DNA from 2 places in the Cellulomonas dongxiuzhuiae genome. Region 1 is predicted to be linked to the other one. Evidence: predicted binding sites of a transcription regulator. Region 1 holds the regulator's gene; the other holds the start of a gene.
The links. Region 1 encodes HspR, which represses chaperone genes until heat shock. Its sites were predicted from a motif close to AAGTTGAGTCNNNNNGACTCAACTT; they were not measured.
Positions count from the first base shown of each region.

Region 2: clpB (ATP-dependent chaperone ClpB) is a predicted target of HspR. The motif match lies at 2,411-2,435, and genes of this name have one in related genera.

Region 1 is NZ_CP076023.1:416,846-421,715, reverse strand. It holds gene KKR89_RS02035 (AAA family ATPase) at 1-1,063, opposite strand, end outside; gene KKR89_RS02030 (hypothetical protein) at 1,282-1,758, shown strand; gene KKR89_RS02025 (heat shock protein transcriptional repressor HspR) at 1,783-2,208, opposite strand; gene KKR89_RS02020 (DnaJ C-terminal domain-containing protein) at 2,288-3,274, opposite strand; gene grpE (nucleotide exchange factor GrpE) at 3,405-4,034, opposite strand; gene dnaK (molecular chaperone DnaK) at 4,031-4,870, opposite strand, start outside.
Region 2 is NZ_CP076023.1:593,303-598,172, reverse strand. It holds gene clpB (ATP-dependent chaperone ClpB) at 1-2,354, opposite strand, end outside; gene KKR89_RS02800 (glyoxalase superfamily protein) at 2,539-2,973, shown strand; gene KKR89_RS02795 (histidine phosphatase family protein) at 3,069-3,725, shown strand; gene KKR89_RS02790 (hypothetical protein) at 3,810-4,136, shown strand; gene KKR89_RS02785 (luciferase domain-containing protein) at 4,157-4,627, shown strand; gene KKR89_RS02780 (alpha/beta hydrolase) at 4,705-4,870, shown strand, end outside.

The DNA.
Region 1 (4,870 bases):
CGAGCGCCCGCCGCCCGTGCGCGTCCGGCGGGTTGAACGTGAGCCGCCGGTCGAAGCGACCCGGGCGCAGCAGCGCCGGGTCGAGGTGGTCGGCGCGGTTGGTCGCCGCGATGAGCAGGATCGGCGCGCGCGTGGGCCGGCGCTGCATGAGCTGACGGTGCGACGGCAGCAGCAGGTTCACCGCCGCGACGAGCCGGTTGTAGATCTTGTCGGAGCCGACGGGCTCGTCGAACGACTGCATCTGCACCAGCAGCTCGTTGACCACGCCGCCCGTGCCCTCGGAGATCATCGCGTTGCGCACGACCCCCGTGCCCTCGGAGATCATCGCGTTGCGCACGACCCCCGTGCCCTGGCCGGCCAGCATCGCCGACGGCGACGGCAGGGCCACGAACGCCGCGGTCGGGTCCGCCCCCAGCACGCCGCCACGACGCAGCGCGATCGCGTCGATCTCCTCGATGAACCCGATCGCGCCGCCCTCCTTGCGGGCCGCGGTGCGCAGCGCCTTGAAGTAGGTGCGGATCTTGCGCGCCGTCGCGCCGTAGTACATCGACTGGAAGCTCGTCGCCGAGACGAACAGGAACGGCACGCCCGCCTCGGCGGCCATCGCCTTGGCCGTGAGCGTCTTGCCCGTCCCGGGCGGCCCCTCGAAGAGGATGCCGCGCCGCGGCGTGCCGCCCATCTGGTCGGCGAACCGGCGGTGCGTCTGGAACAGGTCGATGGACCGGCGCACGTCGTCGACGATCGGGTCGATGCCCACGACGTCGTCGAGCGTGACGTCGACCTGCTCGGGCCGGTAGGTGACGTGCGGCGAGCGCCCGGCGCCCACCTGCGTCCCCACGAGCAGCGCGATGAGCGCCACGAAGAACAGCACGGGCGCGATGACCAGGGGGTCCACGTCCGGCAGCACGACGAGCGGGCGCCCGGTCAGCGCCGACCACACCACGTACGCCTCGAGGACCAGCACGACGAGGCACAGCCGGATCACGCGCCGGCGACGCACCCGCTCACGGTCCACGGCGATGTCGTGCGAGCCGAGCGGGGAGCGTACGGGGGCGTCGGTCACGGGCGGACCCTTCGTCAGGCGGCGACCGGCGGGGGCCCGGTCGCCGCATCCGCGGTGGTCGCGCCATCGTCGTCCGGATTGTCTGATTCGGACAACCGCTGCGACCGACTGTCACCCGTCCGGCCCAGATGTCGGAGCCGACGAGGTCGCCGTGACCGGTACGCGCGTCCTCGGTGGGTAGCGTGCCACCGACACGCGACGAGAGGACGGGCTCAGGGATGACCGACGGCACCACCGGGCAGGGCGGCGTGACGGGGCAGGACGCGAGGGGGCAGGGCGCGAGGGGGCAGGGCGCGAGGGGGCAGGGCGCGAAGGGGCAGGACGCGGCGGTCGTCGACGTGCGGGTGCTGCCCTGGCGGCCGAAGCGGCGGGTCAAGGACCTCGGCGTGGACCTCGTGTCCCTCGGCGGCGGCGCCGACCTGCTGGGGGTGGTGGTCTCGACCGTCGTCGCGATCATCGCCGCGCTGGTCGTGCTGGTGTTCCTCGTGTCGCTCGTGGTCGTGCTGCTCGAGCTGTGGATCGTCGCCCTGGTCGCCCTCGCGCTCGTCCTCGCGCGGTTCGCCGGGCTGCTGCCGTGGGTCGTGGACACCGGGCGCGGGACCTTCGAGCGGTACCGCTGGCTGCCGCACGCGACGCGCCGCGTGCGGGAGCTGAACGGTGGCGGTCCCGCGCGGATGCGCTGGCGCTGGATCTGACCGCGCACCGGCCGGCCCTGAGCGTCAGTCGCGCGGGCCGCTGCCCGAGGTGAGCTGGCGCGGCGTCCAGCGCGGGCGGCGCTCCGGAGCCGGCTCCGCCAGCGGGTGCAGGCGGTCGGCCACGACGTTGCCGGTCGGGTCCGCCCGGAACACGCGGCCGCGCGGGTCGACGAGGGTCCGCAGGAACTCGACCTGCCGGCGCATCGCGCGGACCTCCTCCTCGAGCTCGAGGATCCGCTTGATCCCCGCGAGGTTGACGCCCTCGTCCTGCGAGAGCCGCTGCACCTCGCGCAGCACCTGGATGTCACGCATGGAGTACCGGCGGCCGCGGCCGCGCGTGCGGGCGGGCCGGACCAGGCCGAGGCGGTCGTACTGGCGCAGCGTCTGCGGGTGCATGCCCGCGAGCTGCGCGGCGACGGAGATCACGTAGACCTTCGCGTCCTCGTCCATCGGTCCTCCCTTCCTGCTCGCCCCCCTGTTGTCCTGCTCTGCGTGCCGCCCGCCGGCTGCGTGCCGGCCCGGCCGTCCGTCAGCGCCGCGCCTGCGCCATGAGGTCGGCGCGCACGTCCTCGCCGGACGTCGCGATGCCGAAGGCCTGCACGGCCTCCTTGGCCGCGTGCGACAGCTTCTGCGGGACGACCACCTGCACGCTCACGAGCAGGTCGCCCGTGCCCTTCGGCGTGGCGACGCCCTTGCCCTTGACGCGCAGCGTGCGCCCGGACGGCGTGCCCGCGGGCACCTTGACCCGCACGGTGGAGCCGTCGAGCGCGGGCACCTCGATGGTCGCGCCGAGCGCGGCCTCGTCGAACGCGATCGGCACGGTCACGCGCAGGTTGGTGCCGTCGAGCGTGAACACGGGGTGCGGCTCGACGTGGACCGTGATGACGAGGTCGCCGGCCGGCGCGCCCTGGTCGCCGGGGCGGCCCTTGCCGCGCAGCCGGATCTTCTGCCCGTCGCGCACCCCCGCGGGGATGCGCGCGTTGACGGTGCGCCCCTCGACGGACAGCGAGATCGTCGAGCCCTCGACCGCGGTGCGGAACGGCAGCGTCGTCGTCGCCGTCAGGTCGGCGCCGGGCTGCGGCCCGCGCGCCGCCCCGAACCCGGGGCCGCCGCCGAACAGGCCGCCGAGGATGTCCTCGAAGCCCGCGCCACCGGCGCCGGACGTGGAGTAGCGGACGCGCCCGCCGGGGCCGTTGGCACCGCCGCCGAACATGCCGCCGAAGACGTCCTCGAACCCGGCCGTGCCGCCACCCCGCCCGCCCGCGGTGAAGCGGGCGCCACCGGCCATGGCACGCAGCTGGTCGTACTGCTGACGCTGCTCGGGGTCCGAGAGGACCGCGTACGCCTCACCGATGTCCTTGAACCGCGCCTCGGCCCCCGCGTCGCCCGGGTTCTGGTCCGGGTGCAGCTGACGCGCGAGCTTGCGGTACGCCTTCTTGATCGTGGCCGCGTCGGCGTCCTTGGTGACGCCGAGCACGGCGTAGAAGTCCTTCTCCAGCCAGTCCTGTCCGGTCACGGCGCCTCCCTCCGGTTCGTCGTGCTGTGCGTGTCCGTGGTCGTGCTCCCAACGATCCAGGTGCCGCAGAGGCGGCGGCCGGTGCCCGGCCGCCGCCTGCGGGCGTGCGTGGTGCTGATGATGCTGGTCCTCAGGCCTCCGGGTCCACGACCGCGACGCGCGCGGCGCGCAGGATCCGCGCGGGCGTGCGGTAGCCGGCCTGCAGCACCTCACGCACCGTGGGCTCGGTGACGTCGGACGAGTGCCCGTGCATGAGCGCCTCGTGCACGGCCGGGTCGAACGTCTCCCCGGCCTCGCCGTACCGCTCGATCCCGAGCCGCTGGAGCGTGGACTCCAGCTTCTCGGCGATCGACGCGAACGGACCCGTGAGGTCACCGTGCCGGCGTGCCAGCTCGATGTCGTCGAGGACCGGGATGAGCGCCTCGCCGACCGTGGCGACACCGCGGTCGTGAGCGGCCAGGGCCTCGGCCTTGGACCGCTTCACGTACGCGTTGTACTGCTGCTCGAGGTTGTAGTGCGCCGCCTGGGCGCGCTGCAGCTCCTCGAGCCGCTCCGCCGCGAGCTTCTCGGCCTCGACCAGGCCCTCGAGGACGACTGCCTCCTCGGCCTCGGTCGTGACCTGCTCGGCCTCGGCCAGCACGGCCTCCTCGGGCGTCGGCTCGCGCACGTCGCCCGTCTCCGGGTCGACGCGGCGCTTGTCGGTGAAGCGCGGCGTCTCCTCGGGCTCGGGGGTCCCCGCCTGGGGTCGCTCGTCAGTCACTTCTTGTCGTCCTCGTCGTCCACGATCTCGGCGTCGACGACGTCCTCGTCGGAGGTCGTCGAGCCCGCGTCGCCGGCGGGGGCGCCGTCGGCGGCCGGGGTGGCGCCCTGGTTGGCGTAGAGCGCCTCGCCGATCTTCTGGCTCGCCGTGAGCAGGGCGGCGTGCTTGGCCTTGACGGCCTCGACGTCCGTGCCCTCGAGCGCGGTCTTCAGCTCCGTGACGGCGCCACCGACCTCACCCTTGATGTCGTCCGAGAGCTTGTCGCCGTTGTCGGCCAGCAGCTTCTCCGTCTGGTAGACGAGCTGCTCCGCGGTGTTGCGGGTCTCGGCCTCCTCGCGGCGACGCTTGTCCTCGGCCGCGTGCTCCTCGGCGTCCTTCACCATGCGGTCGATGTCCTCCTTGGGGAGGGCCGAGCCACCGGTGATCGTCATCGACTGCTCCTTGCCCGTGCCGCGGTCCTTGGCGGACACGTGCACGATGCCGTTCGCGTCGATGTCGAACGTGACCTCGATCTGCGGCATGCCGCGCGGGGCCGGCGCGATACCCGTCAGCTCGAACGTGCCGAGCGGCTTGTTGTCGCGCGCGAACTCGCGCTCACCCTGGAACACCTGGATGAGGACGGACGGCTGGTTGTCCTCGGCCGTGGAGAAGATCTCCGAGCGCTTGGTCGGGATGGCCGTGTTGCGCTCGATGAGCTTGGTCATCACCCCGCCCTTGGTCTCGATGCCGAGCGACAACGGGGTCACGTCGATGAGCAGGACGTCCTTGCGGTCGCCCTTCATGACGCCGGCCTGCAGCGCGGCACCGACGGCCACGACCTCGTCCGGGTTGACGCC
Region 2 (4,870 bases), 180 kb from region 1:
GACTCGATCTGCAGGTCGACGATGCGGCTGAGCTCCGTGAGCGTGAGCGCGTCGAACAGCACGATGTCGTCGAGCCGGTTGAGGAACTCCGGCTTGAACGCCGACCGCACCGCCCCCATGACGGCCTCGTGCTTCGCGGTGTCCTCGAGCAGCGGGTCGACCAGGAACTGCGAGCCCAGGTTCGACGTGAGCACGAGGATCACGTTGCGGAAGTCGACGGTCCGGCCCTGCCCGTCGGTGAGCCGGCCGTCGTCGAGCACCTGCAGCAGGACGTCGAAGACCTCGGGGTGGGCCTTCTCGACCTCGTCGAGCAGCACGACGGAGTACGGGCGGCGGCGCACCGCCTCGGTGAGCTGACCACCCTCCTCGTACCCGACGTACCCCGGGGGCGCACCGACGAGCCGCGCGACCGAGTGCTTCTCGGCGTACTCCGACATGTCGATGCGGACCATCGCGCGCTCGTCGTCGAAGAGGAAGTCCGCGAGTGCCTTGGCCAGCTCGGTCTTGCCCACGCCGGTGGGACCGAGGAACAGGAACGACCCGGTGGGCCGGTCGGGGTCCGAGATCCCCGCGCGGGCGCGACGCACGGCGTCGGAGACGGCCGCGACGGCCGCGCGCTGACCGATGAGGCGCTGACCGAGCACCTCCTCCATGCGCAGGAGCTTGGCGGTCTCGCCCTCCAGCAGCCGCCCGGACGGGATGCCCGTCCACGCGGCGACGACCTCGGCGACCTCGTCGGGGCCGACCTTCTCGGCGATCATCGGCGCCTCGGCCGGCTCGTCCTGCGAGCTCTCCGACGCCTCGGCGGCGGCGATCTCCTTCTCGACCGCCGGGATCTCGCCGTACAGGAGCCGCCCGGCCGTCGCCAGGTCGCCCTCGCGCTGGGCGCGGTCGGCGTCGGCGCGCAGCTGGTCCAGGCGCACGCGCAGGTCACCGACCCGGTTGCGGCCGCCCTTCTCCTTCTCCCACCGCGCGTTGAGCCCGGCGAGCTCCTCGCGGCGGTCGGCGAGGTCGGCGCGCAGCCGCGCGAGCCGGTCCTGCGACGCGGGGTCGTCGGCCGTGGCGAGGAACTGCTCCTCCATCTCCAGGCGCGTCACGGCGCGCTGGAGCTCGTCGATCTCGACCGGCGAGGAGTCGAGCTCCATGCGCAGGCGCGACGCCGCCTCGTCGATGAGGTCGATGGCCTTGTCGGGGAGCTGACGTCCGCTGATGTACCGGTCGGAGAGCGTGGCGGCCGCGACGATCGCACCGTCGGAGATCTCGACGCGGTGGTGGGCGGCGTACCGCTCGCGCAGGCCGCGCAGGATCGCGATGGTGTCCTCGACGGACGGCTCCCCGACGAACACCTGCTGGAACCGCCGCTCGAGCGCGGGGTCCTTCTCGATGCGCTCGCGGTACTCGTCGAGCGTGGTGGCGCCGACGAGCCGCAGCTCACCGCGCGCCAGCATGGGCTTGAGCATGTTGCCCGCGTCCATCGCGCCCTCGCCGCCCGCACCGGCGCCGACGACGGTGTGCAGCTCGTCGATGAACGTGACGACCTGCCCGTCGGACGCGGTGATCTCGGCCAGCACGGCCTTGAGGCGCTCCTCGAACTCGCCGCGGTACTTCGCACCGGCGACCATCGAGGCGAGGTCGAGCGAGACCAGCTTCTTGCCGCGCAGGGACTCCGGGACGTCGCCGTCCGCGATGCGCTGCGCGAGCCCCTCGACGACCGCCGTCTTGCCGACGCCGGGCTCGCCGATGAGCACGGGGTTGTTCTTGGTGCGGCGCGAGAGCACCTGCACGACCCGGCGGATCTCGGCGTCGCGGCCGATGACGGGGTCGAGCTTGCCGTCGCGGGCCTGCTGCGTGAGGTCGACGCCGTACTGCTCGAGCGCCTTGTAGGTGCCCTCGGGGTTCGGGCTGGTGACGCGGGCGCTGCCGCGGACGTTGGGCAGCGCGGCGAGCAGGGCCTCGCGCGACGCCCCGGCGGACCGCAGCGCGTCGGCCACGCCCGACTGCCCGGACGCGAGGCCGATGAGCAGGTGCTCGGTGGAGACGTAGTCGTCACCCAGCGTGCGGGCCTCGGCGTCGGCGGCCTCGAGCGCGGCGGCGGTCTGGCGTGACGCCGACGGCTGCGCGACGGACGCGCCGGACGACGAGGGCAGGCTCACGAGGATGCCCCGCACGGCGCGCCCCAGCGTGCCGCGGTCGGCACCGACCGCGTCGAGCAGGCCGTTGGCGACCCCGCCGTCCTGCCGGAGCAGGGCGTCGAGGATGTGCGCCGGCTCGAGCTGCGGGTTGCCGGCCGCGGCGGCGGACTGGATGGCGTCACCCAGGGCCTCCTGCGACCGGGTGGTGAACTTCGCGTCCAAGAGGACCTCCTGTGCGTGCGTGGCGCGTCGATGACTGTCGTTCTCAACGGGATCCGAACTTGAGTCTATTCCGCTCAAGTCTGGTTCGCAGCGGTGCCTCGCCAGCAGCGTCCGGGTGATCTAGCGTGGGCAGCGGGTCATTCGGCCCGCCGCTCGCACCCCGCCCCGTCACGCCGGAGGCACCGTGCCCACGCCACCGCTCCCCCCGCCCGACGCCGCCACGCCCGCGACAGCACCGGGCCGGGCCGGGCCCCGGGACGTCGGCAGTGCCGTCCCCGTGCTGCGCGTCCTCGACATCACCACGGCCTACGCCTTCTACCGCGACGTCCTCGGGTGCCGCGTCGACTGGGAGCACCGGTTCGGACCCGGCATGCCGGTCTACGCCCAGGTCTCGCGCGACGAGCTGCGCCTGCACCTGTCGGAGCACCACGGCGACGGCGTGTCCGGTGGGGTGCTGTGGGTCCCCGTCGCGGACGTCGAGGCCCTGGCGGCGCAGGTGCACGAGCGGACCGACGGCCGCCTGCGTCCCGGGGTCGACGCCGACGCGCCCGGCGGCCCGACGACCGAGGTCGTCGACCCGTTCGGCAACCGGCTGCGGTTCTGCCGGCCGACGGCCTGACGGGCACCGGACACGCACGTGTCACACCCGCGTCGCCGGCAGGACACGTGGCGCCCCTAGCGTCGGGGCGACCACCGAGAGAGAGCAGGGCACCGATGACCCTCACCATGACGCTCGTCCGCCACGGCCGCACGCACTTCAACGCCCGCCGCATCCTGCAGGGCCGGTGCGACTCGCCGCTGACGCGGGACGGCCGTGCCGGCGTCCGCGCCACCGCCCGCCACCTGGCGAGCACGCCGTTCACCGCCGCCTGGGCCTCGCCGTCGGGGCGGGCCGTCGCCACCGCGGTCGAGCTGCTGCGCCACCACGCGGAGGTCCCGCTGCGCACCGACAGCGGGCTGCTCGAGTACGCCTTCGGCATCTACGAGCAGCGGCCCGAGCACGTCCTCGACGAGGTCGTCGCGTGGCCGGACCTCGTCGACGACGTCCTGGCCGGGACCCATCCCGGCCTGCCGGGGGGCGAGCCGGGGGCCGACTTCATGGACCGCACGCGTGACGTCTTCGCGCGCATCGCGCGGACCCACGCCGACGGGCACGTGCTCGTCGTCGGCCACGGGCTCGCGCTCGGCGCGTACCTGGCCACGGTCGACGAGGTCGGGCTCGTCCCGCTGCCCAACGCGTCGGTCTCGACGGTCGAGGTCGCGGCGGACGGGACGGCCCGCATCACGAGCCTGGCGGTCGACGTCGCAGGTCAGGGCCACGTCGCCGCGCGCCCGATGCGCACGCCGACGCCGGTGGGGTCCGTCGCCTGACGGCCTGCCGCGCCCCGGACGCCCCCCGGTGACCGACGGCGCGGCCTGGCAGGATGGCCGGGGCGTCGGACGCGGGAGGTCGCGATGGAGGTCCTCGACCACGAGCCGTGGAGCTGGTCCCTGCTGGTCGACGACGGCCGGCTGCTGCTGGACGTCCACGTGAGCCAGGGGCCCGTCGGCTCGTCGCTCGTCATCGCGCTCGACGACACCGAGCGCACGGCGTATCGCACGGAGGGGCGCGCGTACCTCCACCGGCTCGCCGCCCAGGTGCAGGACTCGGCGCCGTTCGCGGTCGGGTCCACCTCGCCGTACCGGGCGCGCGACCTCACCGCGGAGGTCGGCGCCGAGCTGACGCGCCAGGTCGTCGCATGGCGGGAGCGCCACGCGACGGGCACCGACACGTCCGGCTGACCCGCCGCTAGGGTTCCCCCGTGCTGCACGACCCCCGCCCCGGGACCCGTCCGACGACGTCCGACGACGGTCCGCACCGTCAGCTCGACCAGCGGGCGCCCGCCGCGGTGTGGGGCGAGCTCGTGGCGCGCGTGCTCGCGCTGCCGGGCGTCGTCGAGGGCCACAGCCAGGTCTCCCCCGCGTCGTCGCGCGCGGTGTTCCTCACCGACCTGCGCGACGAGCTCGCCCCGCAGACCTCGCTCGCACCGGGGCAGCGCCTCGAGCCCGTGCACCTGCACGGCGTCGAGGACACGAGCATCCACCTGACGCTGCCGCCGGAGCGGTGCGCCGAGCTCGTCCGGCTCGGCTGGGCGGAGCCGCACCAGTACGCCGACTTCGGCACCGAGGTCATGCTCTACGGCCCGCGCGACGCGACCGAGCTCGAGCAGGTCGTGTCCGTGGTCGAGGAGAGCCTGGCGTTCGCGCGGACGGGGGCGTCCGGCCGCGCCTGACGACGCCCGCCGCGGTCCCCGCGGGCGTGCGGACCCCGTGCGAGGATCTGCGCGTGGCCCACGACGACACCCCCGCCATGCTGGACAGCACCGTGCCTGACGACGCGGTCAAGGACCGGTGGGACGACGAGCGCACCGACGTGCTCGGTGAGCGGTGGCGGGCCCGGACCCTGCACCTGCGGCCCGACGCGGTCACGCGTCGCACGGGCGTCGACCCGCAGGCCACGCTCGTGCGCCGCGTCC